Regions from separate parts of the Shewanella sp. 10N.286.52.A9 genome, predicted to be linked through region 2. Evidence: predicted binding sites of a transcription regulator. Region 2 holds the regulator's gene; each other region holds the start of a gene.
The links. The regulator ArgR, encoded in region 2, controls arginine synthesis, uptake and breakdown. The targets are predictions, from matches to a motif close to ANTGAATANNTATTCANT.
Positions count from the first base shown of each region.

Region 1: a site for ArgR is predicted at 3,172-3,189, ahead of AB4128_RS04185 (aspartate aminotransferase family protein). Genes of this name have one in related genera too.
Region 3: a site for ArgR is predicted at 4,340-4,357, ahead of argC (N-acetyl-gamma-glutamyl-phosphate reductase). Genes of this name have one in related genera too.

Region 1 is NZ_JBFRJQ010000005.1:17,067-23,137, forward strand. It holds gene AB4128_RS04175 (prolyl oligopeptidase family serine peptidase) at 1-1,791, shown strand, start outside; gene AB4128_RS04180 (HDOD domain-containing protein) at 1,936-3,078, shown strand; gene AB4128_RS04185 (aspartate aminotransferase family protein) at 3,416-4,633, shown strand; gene astA (arginine N-succinyltransferase) at 4,743-5,762, shown strand; gene astD (succinylglutamate-semialdehyde dehydrogenase) at 5,774-6,071, shown strand, end outside.
Region 2 is NZ_JBFRJQ010000016.1:126,615-132,685, forward strand. It holds gene AB4128_RS13790 (ABC transporter ATP-binding protein) at 1-823, shown strand, start outside; gene AB4128_RS13795 (Dyp-type peroxidase) at 933-1,871, shown strand; gene argR (transcriptional regulator ArgR) at 1,990-2,460, opposite strand; gene mdh (malate dehydrogenase) at 2,777-3,712, shown strand; gene AB4128_RS13810 (SDR family NAD(P)-dependent oxidoreductase) at 3,775-4,635, opposite strand; gene AB4128_RS13815 (thiol-disulfide oxidoreductase DCC family protein) at 4,639-5,028, opposite strand; gene AB4128_RS13820 (efflux RND transporter periplasmic adaptor subunit) at 5,170-6,071, shown strand, end outside.
Region 3 is NZ_JBFRJQ010000010.1:8,650-14,720, reverse strand. It holds gene argH (argininosuccinate lyase) at 1-48, opposite strand, end outside; gene AB4128_RS09045 (argininosuccinate synthase) at 131-1,351, opposite strand; gene AB4128_RS09040 (ornithine carbamoyltransferase) at 1,427-2,332, opposite strand; gene argB (acetylglutamate kinase) at 2,346-3,128, opposite strand; gene argC (N-acetyl-gamma-glutamyl-phosphate reductase) at 3,141-4,121, opposite strand; gene argE (acetylornithine deacetylase) at 4,379-5,530, shown strand; gene ppc (phosphoenolpyruvate carboxylase) at 5,682-6,071, shown strand, end outside.

The sequences.
Region 1 (6,071 bases), on a different contig from region 2:
GCGGAGTATGCTGAAGAACTTGCTGCAATAGATCCCACTTTTGCTGCTAAGACTTGGTACTTAGGTGACAACGAAAAAGTTAATCAGATGAGTTTGTCTGCAGATGGTCGCTACCTAGTGGTGTCATTATCTGATAAAAATTATAGCTGGCGTGCTGATCATGACATTATGCCTAACTATCTTGGCAAAGATGGTTATGTAGATGCCGTACCTGCGCGAGCACGTGTTGCTGAAGATAGTTACCCTGGTGAGCGTTTAGTTATTCTAGACCTTGTTGAGCATGCTAAAAAAGATGTCACAATCGAAGGCTTAACTGGTTTTGATGAAGATGTATTGGCATCGGTAAAATCAGAAAACGCAAAGGCAAAGGGTGAGACGTATAAAAGTAAGCCTGCGCCTCGAACTGTTCAGTTAATGCAAGATTGGGGTTGGGATCAAACTGCAATTCAATGGCACGATACTGACAATAAACTGCTCGTCATGATGGAAGCGGTTGATAACAAAGATCGTTGGATCGCCAGTGTTGATTTAAGCAATGGCAAGTTAACCACAGAGCATCGTTTACATGATGATGCATGGATAAACTATACCTTCAACCAGTTTGGTTGGGTAACAGGTACAAATAGTTTCTATTACTTATCTGAAGAAACGGGATACTCTCAGCTTTATGTTAAGTCTGAGGGCAAAACCACACGCTTAACGCAAGGTGATTATGTGGTTGATCAAGTCACATTGTCTCCTGATGCGACGCACTTATATTACCGTGCAAATAAAGAACATCCAGGAACATATAATGTGTACCGAGTTGAGTTAGCTTCAGGAAATACTGAGCAGTTAACACAGCATACAGGTACATTAGACTATGAGCTGAGCCCTAATGGTCAATCATTATTATTAACTGCGTCAACAGCGATTAAGCCCAACGAATTGTTTATCCAACCAATCGGTGGTGAAGCAAAGCAGTTGACCAATTACACCAGCAACGCATTTAGTCATTATGCATGGCAAGCGCCTAAAGTGGTTAAAGTACCATCGAGTCACGGTGCTAAAGACATTTATGCGCGAGTCTATGTGCCGCAAGGTTACGATGCTAATAATGCATCGAAATATCCTGCCGTTATTTTTAACCATGGTGCTGGCTATTTACAAAATGCCCACAATGGATTTTCTGGTTACTTCCGTGAGTTCATGTTCCATAACTTGCTGACTCAGCAAGGTTATGTCGTGATGGATATGGATTATCGTGGTTCAAAAGGCTACGGCAGAGATTGGCGTACAGCCGTTTATCGTAATATGGGACACCCAGAAGTCGAAGACTTAAAAGATGGTGTGAACTGGATGGCTAAAAATGCCAATGTTGACGCTGCTAAAGTTGGCACATATGGCGGATCGTACGGTGGCTTCTTGACCTTTATGGCGTTGTTTAATGAACCTGAGTTATTCCAAGCGGGCGCGGCTTTACGCCCTGTAACTGATTGGGCTCATTATAATGCTCCTTATACTTCTAATATTTTAAATACGCCTGATGTGGATCCGATTGCTTACGAACGAAGCTCACCGATAGAGCACGCTCAAGGATTAGAGAAGCCATTATTAATTATGAGTGGTGTGTTGGATGATAATGTCTTCTTCCAAGACAGTGTACGTCTAGTACAGCGTTTAATTGAGCTGGAAAAGCCGATGTTTGAAACGGCTATTTACCCTGTAGAACCACATGGGTTTAGACAGCCATCAAGTTGGTTGGACGAATATCGTCGTATATACAAATTGTTCGAGCAAGAGCTTAAATAATAGTTCAACTTAATTGATTAGCAAGGCTCCCTAATGGGAGCCTTTTTTATTAGTAAGACAGCTTTAATCGCTCAATTGTTACAAAATGAGGCCGATATCATTTATCATCACTCATAATTCGAAAAATCAGAAGGTTTAAGCACAGTGGCAGTGTCGGTAGCGGGCGGAGTAAGGCCCGGTAAAGTAATTGAAGTGGAACGTCGATTATATAAACAACTGATCGTTGGGAAAGAAAAACTAACCCAGCAGTTTGATGATCGTGATAAACAATTAGAAGATGATGCTAATAAGTTGGAAGTTGAGCGCCAAGCCATTAAAGCCCGCATGGAAGAACAAGCTAAAGCTCAGCAGATACTGGCACGGATTTCCCAACAATTGTCTAAAACTGTCAATAATTCGCTTGAGCATCAGATTAACTCACCACAACAAATGCTTGAACAATCAGGCATTGAAGAGTCTCAAGTGTTGTTATTGGACTTATTGCTGAATAAAGACCCTGATTTACGCCGCATACGTCCACTCGTGGAGAATATATCTTGGCTATATACTGACTTAGTTAACTTAATTAATAGTCCAGCCTCAAGCCACAGACGACCACAACGCTCTGAAGTTAAAGTCACTGATATAAAATTGGTATTGAACTACATTGGCATTGAAAACCTACAAGCTGTGATCCCATACTTTTGCCTGCGCAATTGGTTACCAAGTGGCAATGCTAATCTTATTTGGATTACGCGGAAATTATGGCGCTACAGCATGATGAGTGCGATTGCTGCTAAGGCTTTAGCTGTGCTACATGGAAAAAATGTAGCATTGGTTTACAGTGCTTCTTTGATGAAGCAGCTCGGTAGTGCGACGATTCTTAACTCCGCCGCGAGACAATTTGAGACGACATGGGGAACTTGGCTTAGGGAAACCAGTGCTAAAGGCGATAAGACGCTTTATGATGCTGTAATGGCCTCTGAATTCCCGTCAATGGATGTATTTGAGAAAGTGATGTCATATGGTGAGCAGCTTAATTGGCAAATACTGGATTTATTAGAGTTTGAAAATAGTAAATTAACAAAACTACTTAAAGAGCTCGATTTTAATTACCACTTTAGTGAGTTCTCGGCAGAGAGCGCAATTGTTGCAAAGGCCAGCTGTTATGCCAAAGTGCTTTTATTGGAGGAGTCTCGCCTAATTGATCCTCAAGAAAAGCGTATTATGTTCGATTATTATGAGTTTACCGAGCAAGAACTCATCAGACTGAAAGCGCAAAACTACCGCAAACTGGATCTTGTTTAATCGGCCTTATTTCGTATAAAGACTTGCTATTCGCCTGTGTATTTATTCATTTATGGTGAATAGCTAAGTAATTTTCATTCAAATAACTTTTTTTATGACTATTTATGCTCAAATTAAGCAGTATAAACACTTTGTATGCGCCTTTTTGTCATTCTTTATGCATTAATCATTTCGGTAATGAATAGTTAACAGCTAAAAACTGGTATTTTGATCACATTTTAGCTAATAATGTCCTTCAAGTAATACAAGCAACCGCTACAACACTAAACCAAAACCAATATAGATAGCGGACTAGAGTGATGTTTAGTCACTTATAAACCTAAAGGAACGAAAAGCAATGAGCGTTGAAATGAACTTAACACGTGCCCAATTTGATCAAGTTATGGTGCCTAATTATGCGCCTGCAGCTGTAATCCCAGTTCGCGGTGAAGGTAGCCGAGTTTGGGACCAAGAAGGTAATGAGTTTATTGATTTTGCTGGTGGTATTGCAGTGAACTGTTTAGGTCATTGTCACCCAGCATTGGTTGGCGCCCTCAAAGAACAAGGTGAAAAACTGTGGCACCTATCTAACGTAATGACGAATGAGCCTGCACTTGAACTAGCGACTAAGCTTGTCAATGCAACATTCGCAGAACGTGTTTATTTTGCTAACTCTGGTGCAGAAGCAAACGAAGCAGCCCTAAAATTGGCTCGTCGTTACGCACTTGAAAATCACGGTCCACAAAAAGATCAAATCATTGCATTTGATAAAGCTTTCCATGGCCGTACTTTCTTCACTGTGACCGTGGGTGGGCAAGCAGCTTACTCTGATGGCTTTGGCCCTAAGCCACAAAGCGTTACGCACGTACCATTTAATGACATCGCCGCATTAGAAGCGGTTATCTCAGATAACACATGTGCCATTATGCTTGAGCCATTACAAGGCGAGGGCGGGATCATCAATGGTGACCCAGAATTCTTAAAAGCAGTTCGTGCTCTAGCTGATAAGCATGATGCTTTAGTTATTTTCGATGAAGTACAAACTGGTGTAGGTCGTACAGGTGAGTTATTTGCTTACATGGGGACTGATATCGTACCTGACATTTTAACCAGTGCTAAAGCATTAGGTGGTGGTTTCCCAATTGCAGCAATGCTAACCACTGCAAAAATTGCAGCACATCTTAAAATTGGTACTCATGGTTCAACATACGGCGGTAACCCTTTAGCGTGTGCTATCGGTAATGCTGTCATGGACGTGGTTAACACACCTGAAGTATTAAATGGCGTTAAGCACCGTGAGCAATTGTTCCGTGACGGTTTAGCAGCAATTAACGCTAAATATAACGTATTCTCTGAAGTTCGTGGCCAAGGTATGTTACTTGGAGCCGTGTTAAACGAAGAGTATGCTGGTCGCAGTCGTGATTTCCTTGTTGCGTCTGTTGCTGAAGGTCTAATGAGCCTGATTGCAGGTGCTAACGTAGTGCGTTTTGCGCCGTCTCTTGTTATCCCTGAAGCTGATATTGCTGAAGGCTTAGCGCGTTTTGAACGTGCAGTAGCTAAAGTAGTAGCAGGTTAATCTATCTATTGGCGCAGCGTTAAGCTGCGCTTTTTAGTTTGGATTGCCAATGAAATGAAGTGAGTGTTGCTCATGTCATTTTTTATTTGGTTATTTCAAGGAGAGTTTGATGCTAATCATTCGACCAATTCGCGCCAGTGATTACGATGCTCTATACAAAGTAGCTGTTGAATCAGGCCACGGGTTTACCTCCCTACCTGTGAACGAAGAGCTATTAAGATCGAAAATCGCTCGTGCAGAAGCCTCTTTTGCCAAGCAAGTTGAAAAGCCTTTTGATGAAGGTTATTTGATGGTGCTTGAAGATCTTAAAACCAATGAAGTTGTCGGTACCTGTGGTATTGAAGCTGCCGTTGGAATGGAAGATGCGTTTTATCATTACCGCTTAGGTACTGAAGTGTACCATTCAAAGCAAATATCAGTGCGTAATGAAGTTGAAACACTCACCTTATGCCATGACTACACAGGCGCAGCAGAGTTATGTACGTTATTTCTCAATAAAGCTTACCGTCGTGGTTATAACGGTCGTATGCTATCTCGTTCGCGCTTTTTATTCCTTGCTCAACATGAGCAACGTTTTGGTAGCACAGTGATTGCTGAGATGCGTGGTGTAAGTGATGAGAAAGGCGACTCACCTTTTTATGAGTGGTTGCAAGACCATTTCTTAGGTATCGACTTTGTTGAAGCTGATTATTTATCAGGTTTGGGCAAAAAAGCCTTTATGGCTGAAATGATGCCAAGAAGCCCAATTCATGTGTGCTTATTACCTAAAAAAGCGCAAAAAGTGATTGGTGAAGTTCATCGTAATACTAAGCCCGCACTCAAACTACTGCAGGCTGAAGGGTTTAAATTTAGAAATTACGTCGATATTTTTGATGGCGGCCCGACAGTTGAATGTGCTTTATCTGATATCCGCTCTGTTCAACAAAGCCGTGAGCTGACCGTCAAAATTGGCAAAATGCCACATGCAGATCATCAATACATCGTCGCTAATACATTATTAGCGGATTATCGTGCGACTTCTGCACGAGTCTTAGTCTCTGATAAACATGACAATGTCACGCTTAGCCCTGAGTTGGCAGAAGCATTAAAAGTGGCAGCAGGCGATAATATTCGCGTACTAGAACTTTAGGACACAAACAAATGACACAATTTATTAAAGGCCAATGGTCTCATGGTGAAGGCCATGATGTGACTTCTGTAAACCCTGCAAATGGCGAGGTGATTTGGAGCGGTAAAACAGCGACAGCGGCCCAAGTTAATACAGCAATCGATGCTGCAAGAGCCGCACAGTTTGATTGGTTCATGTTAGGTTATGATGCTCGCTTAGCGATTGTTGAAGCGTATCGAAGTGAACTTGAAGCGCACAAAGCTGAATTGGCTGAAGTGATTGCTCAAGAGACAGGTAAGCCGCAGTGGGAAACAGCAACTGAAGTCGGTG
Region 2 (6,071 bases):
TGATGGTGTATTTGTTCCCAGCGAAAAGCGTGGCATTGGGATGATTTTTCAAGATTATGCATTGTTTCCCCATTTAACCGTCAGTGATAATATTTTGTTTGGTGTTAAGGGGTTATCTGAAAAAGATCGCCAAGACCGCCTTGAGGATATGCTCGCTTTAGTTAAGCTTGAAGGCTTAGGGAAACGTTACCCTCATGAGTTATCAGGTGGCCAGCAACAACGTGTTTCGATTGCCAGAGCCTTAGCTTATCAACCCGAGATTTTACTTCTCGATGAGCCTTTTTCTAATATCGATTCTCAAGTGCGTAGTGAGATGATGCTGGAAATCAGACAGATCTTAAAGCAGCGTAATGTCAGTGCAGTTTTTGTCACTCACAGTAAAGATGAAGCATTTGTATTTGCAGATAAACTGGCTTTATTTAAAGAAGGTGGAATTGTTCAGCATGGTATTGCAGAAGACTTGTACGGTGCGCCAAACGATCGTTACGTTGCAGAGTTTCTTGGTGAAGGTAATTACATTACCGTCACCATTAAAAGCGCCACGCAAGTCGCCTCCATATTAGGCTTAATAGAAAGCACTAGCCTGATAAAAAACGTGGTTAATACTCAGGGGCAATTACTTCTCAGACCGCAGCAAATCGAAATTCAACCTGCAGCACAGGGGCAAGGTGAAATTGTCGAGCGACGTTTTCTGGGTACAATTTGTCATTATTGGGTTAAAGTAGGTCAACAGACGCTCGAAGTGAGAAGTCAGTTAACCGAACTGACATTAGGCCAGAAAGTTAATTTGTCCATATCAGCGCATCCGCTAGTGATTTTTTAGTGACCTAAGTCTAAATTGATTAAATATTGCATAGAGCAGTAAGGAATAAATTGCTCAATTGCCTTAAACTCTTTATATCTTATTATTGTTAAAGGTGATTGATTCCAACATGGAAACACAGAATATGCCTCGCGAACAGTTAGGGATTTGTGCTGAAGGAAATCTGCATAGCGTCTATTTGATGTTTAATGCAAATGATGGTGTCGAAGATCAGCTTCGCCCATGTTTAGCCAATGTAGCCCAATATATTTATGAATTATCTGATCAATATGCAGATAGTGCATTTAATGGCTTTGTTGCTATTGGTGCGAATTATTGGGATACCATTTTTGACGGACAAAGACCTGCTCAATTACGCCCTTTTCCTGCGATGAATGAAGGTAATCGAGATGCACCAGCAATCGAATACGACTTATTCATGCATATCCGCTGCGATCGTTATGACATCTTGCATTTAGTTGCCAATGAAATTAGCCAAATGTTTGAAGGTTTGGTTGAGTTAATTGAAGAAGAACGTGGCTTTAGATTTATGGACAGCCGTGACTTAACTGGCTTTGTCGATGGTACAGAAAACCCGAAAGGGCGCAGCCGTCAAGAAGTTGCTTTAGTGGCTGATGAGGATATCTCATTTAAAGGCGGTAGTTATGTTCATGTGCAAAAATATGCCCATAACTTGAGTAAATGGAATCGCCTACCGCAGAAGAAACAAGAAGATATCATTGGCCGTACTAAGCAAGACGATATTGAATACGCTTCTGAAGATAAGCCATTAACCAGCCATATCAAGCGAGTTAATTTAAAAGATGCAGATGGCAAGTCGATGGAGATTTTACGCCAGAGCATGCCTTTTGGCTCGTTAAGAGAGCAAGGGTTGATGTTTATCTCGACCTGCCATAATCCAACTCATTTTGAAGAAATGCTACGCAGCATGATTTATGGTGACGGTCATGGTAATCACGACCACCTCATGCAGTTTACTAAAGCGCTGACAGGGTCATCATTCTTTGCGCCATCATTAGATTTTTTAGCGCAGTTTGCTAACGACTAATTTTGCAAGATATGCGTTCTTGTAAGCTTGGGTAGATTAAAACCAAAAAAAGCAATGCCAAGGCATTGCTTTTTTATTGCGTTTTCGTCCTGACTACAGACTCAACATAACGCTTGTTTTACTCGCTGTAGTTAAACAGTGATTTAACTGTTTCTAACGTATCATCGATGGTTTTAATGCTGGATGGACAAATGAAGATCGTGTCGTCACCAGCAATGGTACCTAAAATGCCTTCAGGCTTACCTATTGAATCAAGTAATCGTGCGATGAGTTGTGCTGCACCTGGACTGGTACGCACTACAATCATAGCTTGGTTATGATCAACATCTAATACTAAGTTTTTAACTGGGCTACCTGCTGTCGGTACACCTAATTCAGCGGGCAAACAGTACACCATTTCTTGCTTAGCATTTCGAGTCCGCACCGCGCCAAACTTACTGAGCATGCGCGATACTTTAGATTGGTTTATGTTGCCAAAACCTTCTGCTTGTAGTGCGTTGACGATCTCACTTTGGCTACCAAAGCGCTCTTCCTTTAATATCGACTTAAACGTTTTAACGAGTTCATCCTGATTCTTGGTCGCTGGCATATTTTTTTTCGTCTTATAGTAATTTTTAAATTGAATACAATATATTCACAAAACGGGTTCATTTTGAATATATAAACGTCACAAGTCAAGAAATAAGCTAAATTGGTGAATAAAAATTCACTTTACAGTGTAAGTGCTAAATCAGGGATTATTGATATATATATCATAGAATAAGTTAATTGCTTTACTCCACTAAGGGATAATTGAAATTGTCTCGCTGATGCAGTAATGTGACGCCACAAGAAATATGATCTATGTCACAGACTGAGAATCATAAACTTAGAAGTCAAACATAAGAACGTTATTGGAGATAATTATGAAAGTAGCTGTACTTGGTGCTGCTGGCGGTATCGGCCAGGCCCTAGCTTTACTATTAAAAACTCAACTTCCTGCAGGCTCAAAGTTGTCTCTGTATGACATTGCTCCTGTAACACCTGGTGTTGCTGTCGATTTAAGCCACATCCCAACAGATGTTGAAGTGGCTGGTTTTGCTGGTGAAGATCCAACGCCTGCGCTAGTTGACGCTGATGTTGTTCTTATTTCTGCTGGTGTTGCACGTAAGCCTGGAATGGATCGTTCAGATCTATTTAACATCAATGCGGGTATCGTACGTAACCTTATTGAAAAAGTCGCTGCGACTTGCCCTAAAGCATTAATTGGTGTGATCACTAACCCAGTAAATACAACAGTTGCTATTGCAGCTGAAGTACTTAAAAAAGCGGGTGTTTACGATAAGAATCGTTTATTCGGTGTGACGACACTTGATGTTATTCGTTCTGAAACTTTCATCGCTGAGCTTAAAGGCCTAAACGTTGCTGATGTTAACATTAACGTTATCGGCGGCCACAGTGGTGTGACTATTCTTCCACTTCTTTCACAAGTTGAAGGCGTAAGCTTTACTGATGAAGAAGTTGCTTCACTAACAACTCGCATCCAAAATGCTGGTACAGAAGTTGTTGAAGCTAAAGCCGGTGGCGGTAGTGCGACACTTTCAATGGGTCAAGCGGCATGTCGTTTCGGTCTATCTTTAGTTCGCGGCCTACAAGGTGAAGCAAACGTTGTTGAATGTGCATACGTAGATGGCGGCAGCGAGCACGCTGAATTCTTCGCACAACCTGTTGTATTAGGTAAAAACGGCGTAGAAAAAGTACTTCCATACGGTGAAGTAAGCGCATTTGAAGCAAACGCACGTGATGCAATGCTTGATACGTTAAAAGGCGATATCGACCTAGGTGTTGAATTCGTTAAGTAAGCTCATCGTTTACGACAAAAAGCGAAGCCTAGGCTTCGCTTTTTTGTGTCTATAATCTGCAGTTACCACTGCACTGTTTTACCTTGCCAATCAAGAAACTCTGCTTGGTTGTTAAATTCAATACCTTGGTGAATCGTGAGTAATTGCTGGGCAACGAAGTCTGCGGTGAACAATTTCCCTTCGGGAACGTTAGCCTGAAAAGGTTTAGATAACTCGGTATCGGTTGTACCGGGGTGAAACGCAATCAATTTTGTATTTTTAGCTCGGCGTGCATACTCAATTGCACTGGTTTTTATTAACATATTCAGTGCCGCTTTTGATGCTCTGTAGCTATACCAGCCTCCTAACTGATTTTCACTGATACTGCCAACTCTGGCACTTAACACACTGATGACGCATGCCTGCTTGCCGTTTACGAGTTTAACGAGATGTTGAAGCCACATCATTGGCACTAATGTGTTGGATTGAAAGACTGACAGCATAGATGCTGGGGTAATATCTTCAAGGCGCTTTTCTGGCGATAAAACAGTTGATGGCTCAATTTGTTGATTTTCTGGACTCTTTGAGGTCTGTGGATTATGTGTATGGACTGACATTTGATTGTTTAATGAATGCAATCTGCCATTACAAATAAATACCTTGGTGATATGCCCTTTAATTGATGATAGAGCAAGGCACACTCTTGCTATGTTTTCGTTAGCGTCATTACTGGCGCTATTGCCTGAGCCATTCATGGTGTAATCGCAGGAGATGTGGTGATGAATGTTATTGCTAACATTAAAAACCAGTTCTTTTTGACTGATGGTAATGATTTGCTCAATCTCTGCATTATCAGCGAGCTCGGTGACAATCGCTTTTGCAATACCTGAAGATGCGCCGATAACAATGGCAGTGTTAACGGCTTGAACACGACAGATATCCATAGGCTACTTCAACTTACAGCTACCGTCTTCACAACGTTGCTGTCCGGTGAGTAGATAAGAAATTTGGTAGCGATTTTTCGCAAATCCACGATAAGCGATATCAGCAAAAGGTTTAACACAAGGTAAGCGTAATAATTGAATCCACTTATGCTTACCTGTTAATGCCCAAGCTTTAGCTGTCACATCTAATCCCGTTAGAATTGTGCCGTCATTTGTTTCTGCATGCAGGATGTTATTGGCCACAGATAAATCAATATGGGGGTATTTTTCTTCGAAATTGTCTTGGTTTAAATCAGCCAATTCAATTTTGTGTAATCGATCGTGCTTCTTAAGTTGCGCCATTTCGTTAGAACATAATGGACAAGCGCTATCGTAAAAAATTCGTAACTCCATAGTGCACCTCAGCCTGTTTGGGTTAAAAATCAATACGTCGATTGTCACAAGTTAGATCTTTTTTGTGCTCTAGTGCACCTATTATGGGGTGTCATTGAATGTTAGTATCGTACTAATTGCTCACTTTTGACGGAACAAAACATGAAGAAACTCAGCCAGTTTAGTTCTTTTTTAGTTATATTCCCCTCGATAATTTCCAGTGTTTTACTCAGTGTTGCCAACGCAGAAGAAGGCAGTGAAGCCACCAGTCGTGATATCCCTCGTCCAGTCAAAGTGCTGCAAGTTGATGTGGGCTCTGAATACCGTGAGCGCTTTTTACCAGGCGAAGTTAAAGCCTCAGAAAAAGCGGCATTGTCATTTCGAGTCTCAGGTGAAATTGCTGAAATCTTTGTTAGACCTGGAGATGCCGTTGAACCAGGAGATATATTAGCCACACTCGATAGTGATATTTATCAGCAACACTTAGCCATGGCGCAAGCACAATTCGAGTTAGCTAAAGTGTTGTTTGAGCGCAATGAGTCTTTGGTTGAGCAAGGGGTGGTATCACGTAACGATTATGACCAAGCTAAAAGTGATTTTACCGTAGCTCAAGCTGCACTGGATAAAGCCAAAACCGATGTGACCTACACTAAGTTGCGTGCCCCCTATCAAGGGGTGATTTCTAAACGCAGTAAGCGTGAGTTTGAGTTTGTCCAAGCACAAGAAGAAGTCATGGGGATTCGAACTGATGCATCTGCAGATATTAGTTTCCAATTGCCAGAGCAATTTATAGGTTTTTTACAAAAATCTGATAAAGGCTTAGAAGATATAGACAACATAGAAGTTAAGTTTGATAGCCGCGATCAATGGTATGTCGCTCGCTTAAAAGAGCTTAATACCGTTGCCGACCCTACAACTAGTAGTTACACCATTATATTAACTTTACCAATGCCAGATGAACTGAATGTTCTACCTGGCATGTCAGCACGAGTAAAAGTAAAGTTGCCCGCAAGAACGGCCGATGCCCATCCGAAAATCCCTAAAGGCGCAGTGGTCAAAGAAAA
Region 3 (6,071 bases), on a different contig from region 2:
GAATAATGCACTGCTTTCTTGACTGAATCTTCCGCCCCATAACGCCATGTCGATACCCTCTTTTCAATTCTTATCTGTTTACAAAAACGGGGCTTGCTGCCCCGTTTATTTTTCATATTAATTAACAGGTCTACTTACTATTAAGTGCTCTGATGCGACTTGATAAAGAATAAAGACGGATAAAGCCTTCTGCATCTTTTTGATCATAAACATCATCATCACCAAATGTGGCAAATTCTTCAGAATATAGGCTGTTTGGAGAACGCTTTTTCACGACACTCGCTTGACCTTTGTATAACTTAACGACCACTTCACCATTCACTAATTCCGCTAAAGATTCAGATGCAGCTAAAAGTGAATTACATAAAGGGGTAAACCAACGGCCGTCATACACAAGGTGAGCCATTTGAGCGCCAACTTGCTCTCTCCATTCACGACTAGTTTTATCTAATACCAACTCTTCTATCGCACGAAGACCAGCAAACATCACTGTTCCACCTGGCGTTTCATAACAACCACGAGATTTCATGCCCACTAAACGGTTTTCGGTTATATCAATACGACCCACACCGTGTGCCGCCGCAACCTCGTTTAATTGCATTAATGCTGCGTATGGCGATAACGCAACACCGTCAACGTGAGTCACACGACCATTCTCAATATTTAGTGCAACGTATTCTGGCGTATTAGGCGCATCTTCTGGCGCAACTGTCATAGTCCATACTTCTTTACTTGGCTCGTTCCATGGATCTTCTAACTCACCACCTTCATGTGAAATGTGCCAAGCATTAGCATCACGGCTATAAATTTTAGTTGCAGAAGCTGTTGTCTCAATATTTCTTTCAGCTAAGTAATCAAGCAAGTCTTCACGACTTACCATTGACCATTCACGCCACGGCGCTATCACTTTTAAGTCTGGTGCCAGCGCAGCAAAGCATCCTTCAAAACGGACTTGGTCATTACCTTTACCTGTACATCCATGACATACCGCATCAGCACCCACTTTACGTGCAACTTCAACTTGCGCTTTAGCAATAATAGGGCGTGCCATTGACGTACCTAATAGGTAAGTTCCTTCATAAATCGCCCCTGTTGCAATGGTAGGGTAGATATAGTCGGCCACCAGCTCTTCTTTTAAATCAACGATGTAACATTCAGAAGCGCCTGACGCGATGGCTTTTTCATATAAGCCTTCAAGCTCCGCATCGCCTTGACCAACATCGGCACAAAAGGCAACAATTTCACAATTATCATAGGTTTCTTTTAACCAAGGGATAATGGCCGAAGTGTCCAATCCACCTGAATACGCTAATACGACTTTTTTAATGCTTGGTTGTTGTTCAATAGACATCTTTAATATTTCCTAACATAAACTGGGTAAAGCCGATTCACTTACTGTATTAAAGCCAATCGACGAAGTATTTTTTTAACCTAATAGCGTTACCAGTACTGCATTTTGTGCATGCATTCTGTTTTCTGCTTGTTGCAAAATAAGTGAACCTTCACCGTCAACGATTTCTGCAGTCGCTTCCACTTCTCTATATGCAGGTAAACAATGCATGAAGTAATTAGCACCAACTTGGGTCATTAATGCTGTATTGACTTGGTAAGGTTTAAATTTGGCTTCAATCTCTTCCATTGAAGTGTTATCTCCCATAGAGATCCAAGTGTCGGTGTAAACCGCATCTTGCGGGCCCATTTCATTAATATCTGAGGTTAAAATAAGCTTGCCGCCATGCTTTGCAGCTAACGCTTGTGCTTCACACACCACTTGTCCATCAGGGAAATGACCCGGCGGGCAAACCACAGTCATAGTGGCACCTAAAATTGCAGCACCATACATCAATGAATGAGTCACATTATTACCATCACCTAAGTAAGCTAATTTCACGTTACTGATATCATCAAACTTTTCAGATAATGTCAGAAAATCAGCTAAGCCTTGGCATGGGTGGTATAAGTTACATAATGCATTAATCACTGGCACTGACGCATGCTTAGCTAACCCTGCGATAGTCGTATGAGAAAATGTTCTGGCAACAATCGCATCAGCCCAACAAGAAATATTAGTAGCAAAATCAGAAACCGGCTCACGTTTACCTAAGGCCCCATTTTGCTGATCTAAATAAACTGAATGGCCACCTAATTTATTAATGCCGATATCAAAACTCACTCTGGTACGTAAAGAAGGTTTCTCAAACAACATCACCACGCTTTTACCTGCCAAGGCTTGGTTATAATCAGCTGGATTTGCTTTAATCTTCTTAGCAAGCGCTAATAAATCAAGTAACTCTGTTTGCGATAAATCTTTTATAGATAATAAATGTTCCATTAGTATGTTACTCCTATGGCTGAATTTGGGTGCCAACGGATTGTCCGTTTGATAAGGCAATTAATTGTTGAGGCTGTTTCCAAGATGCAACTTGCACCGGCTTCCCCATCCACTGAGCAACTTCTAATGCCGCTTCGACTTTGACTTTCATTCCTTTTTCTATCACGCCTTGCTGAACTAAATCTGAAATTTGTTGTTGATTTAATTGATCAATTAACTCGCCATTACCATCTAATACACCAGGTACATCAGATAGAAGCACTAACTGACCTGTCACTAACTTTGCTAAGGCCGTTGCTGCTTGATCTGCATTAACGTTAAGCATGTCACCTTGTGCTGACACGGCAATTGAACTACAAATTGGCAGCCAGCCTTGTGATAATAAATAAGTTAAGTAACTCGCATCTTTCGGTGTCACCTCACCCACTAGGCCTAAATTTTCATTTTTCACTACTGCATCAACGGTATTACCATCGGCTAAACTCATACCAACGGCCACAATACCCGCCTTAATTGCAGCGGCCTGTAATAACTTGTTTGACGTTCCCGCCAATGCACCTACGACAATCGGAATTTGGTCACTGGGAGTCACTCTTAAACCATCCAGTTTAATGGTTTCTTTACCATTGGCAGTTAATTGCTCATCGACTAAACATCCACCGCCGTGAACAAAAATAACTTTCTGGCCGTCAGACATCATGTTTGCAACAACGCCCATGAGTTCAGCCATTCCTGATTCTGATTGTAATAATGCGCCGCCGACTTTTAGTACAATAACTGGGTTACTCTGTGACATGATGATTCCCCGTTATAGGCCAAAGTGAATTTTAATGCACTGCAGGCCTTGGCTTGCAGCACCTTTCATTAAGTTATCAATCGCACTCGCAACCACCAAGTAATTGCTTTGAGAATCATACTTCCAGCCGACAATGCAGTTAGGTGTATTCACAACATCGTCCACCTTAGGGAATTGATTTTGTAAAACGCTAACTAACGGACTGTCATTGTAAACTTGATAAGCTTTAGCAATATCAGCTTCTGTAGTACCTTTCGCTAACTGAACCGTAATCGTGGCTAAAATACCCCGTTTAAAGTTACCTAGGTGTGGAGTAAAGATAACTTCTTGCCCTAAATGAGTGGCAATTTCAGGCTGGTGACGATGACCTAATACGCCATATGGCGTTAAGCTGACTTCACAAAAGCTAGTATGAAGCTGGGCTTTTCTGCCCGCTCCAGTAACGCCACTAACAGCATTAATGACAGGGTAAGCATCAGTTAGGTATGGCGTTAAAGGTTTCAGTGCAGTTAATGACGCTGTTGGATAACAGCCCGGAACAGCAATCATTTTACTGCCAGCGATTTGTTGATGATTCCACTCTGCTAAGCCATAAACGGCTTCTCCAAGAACATCTTGCTGGGTATGCTCAAACCCATACCATTTAGGGTACTGCTCGATATCAGCAAAACGGTAAGCACCACTTAAATCAAAAACTGCTAAACCTTGCTTATAAAAATAAGCAGCTAATTCTAAACTTACTGCATGATCAGTCGCGAGCACGACGCCATCAGCTTCCTCTACAATTGATTGTTTAGCATCTGCCGTTAGCGGAGATAACGACAACTTGATTTGCTGGTATGCAGGGTATAGCTCAGCAAGTGCCTTTCCTTTATCAAGACTGTTTTCTGATACATAAAGGCCTTGAATAGAAAGCGATGTATCGTTATCAATTAAAGCGGTGATTTGTGCACCGGTATAGCCACTAGCGCCAATTATTGCGATGTTTTTCATTATATTGTCGTCTTTAGGTCAGTAAACTAGAGAAATAATTCGGTATATGAGCAGGGTGCTCGAGATTAAAACTATCGTCGAAGATAGTTTACCTTGGGATCTGTTACAGTGAATTGAATCGCAATTAAATACATATTTATAATCTTTAATCTAATCAAGTTATGGTGAATGCCTTAGCTGTTTGCTAGACTAACACAATAAATTAATTATGCAATAATAATGAATACATATTTATTGCAAGCACTATAAAGGTTGCTATGAATTCATTACCAGATTTAAAAAATGCATTTAAACAGCTAATTGCACTCCCTTCGATCAGTGCATTAGAAGCTGAGCAAGATATGAGTAATCATGCAGTTATTGAGTTACTTCAATCTTGGTTTTCAGATATGGGTTTTAACTGCACTGTTCATACCGTGGCTGACAGCCGAGGCAAACAGAACTTAATCGCAACTATTGGCTCAGGCAGTGGCGGCCTGTTATTGGCTGGACACACTGACACCGTTCCTTTTGATGAAGGACGTTGGAGTCAGAGCCCTTTTGAGTTAACAGAAAAAGATAACCGTTGGTATGGGTTAGGTACTTGCGATATGAAGGGCTTCTTTGCTTTAGTTATGGAAGCGCTGAAGTCGTTACCGCTTGATGAAATAAAACGTCCATTACATATTTTTGCTAGCGCTGATGAAGAAACCACAATGAATGGTGCTAAAGCGTTTGCAGATTCAAAAAGTATCGCGCCTGACTATGCAATCATCGGTGAACCCACCAGCTTAAAACCGGTATATATGCATAAAGGCCATTTAGCACAAGGTATCAGAGTGATTGGTAGAAGTGGTCATTCTTCTGACCCCGCTCGTGGCTTAAACGCGATTGAAATTATGCATCAAGTCATCGGTCAACTGATGAAACTCAAGCAGCATTTAAGTGAAAACTACCGTGAAGATGCATTTAGTGTTCCCTACCCCACAATGAACTTTGGCCATGTTCATGGCGGCGATGCAGCAAACCGTATTTGTGGCTGTTGTGATTTACATCTTGATATTCGCCCGTTACCTGGCATTGAGCTTGCTGATTTAGAGTTGATGGTGATTAATTATCTTGCAGACATCAACAAACAATACCCAGGCAGTATTGAGATATCCACGCTTTACCCAGGATCAGAGTCATTTGCAGGTAAACTTGATGATTATTGGACAAAAATGGTTGCAGATATCGCTAATACCGAGCCTGAGGTTGTTAATTACGCAACTGAAGCCCCTTATATAAAACAATTGGGCTGCCAAACCTTAGTAATGGGCCCTGGTAGTATCAATCAAGCTCATCAGCCAGATGAATACATAGGGTTAGAATATTTAACCCCCACTGTTGAGTTAATGAAAAAGCTTATTTATCAGGCTTGTATTAAATAGTTGTAATAAGTTTCACTATCAGTAACGATTAATCATGGTGCATGATTAATTATTAAAATAACCCATTGACCAACCCCCTCACAGCTAGCTATTGTGCTAGCTGTAGCCCATTAATGGTAGCGGCTAATTAAGTTAAACTTATGGAGTAATTATGGCAGAGCAAACCGCCGACATGTACGCTTCTTTACGTTCTAATGTGAGTAGCTTAGGGCAAATTTTAGGTGATACGATGCGCGATCACCTTGGTGATGCATTTCTTGAAAAAGTAGAGCAAATTCGTATTCTGGCCAAAGAGTCTCGCCAAGGCGATGCCGAATCAAGACAACAAATGCTAGCTCTGCTCAATTCATTACCTGACAATGAACTGGTGCCATTTGCTAAAGCGTTTAATCAATTTTTAAACTTGGCCAATATTGCAGAGCAATTTCATACCATAAGTCGCAACTGTGATGAACTTGTCTGTGTACCAGATCCTGTCGAGCAGTTACTGGGACGAATGCTAAACAGTAATGCCAATGAACAAGAAGTCATCGACTGCTTA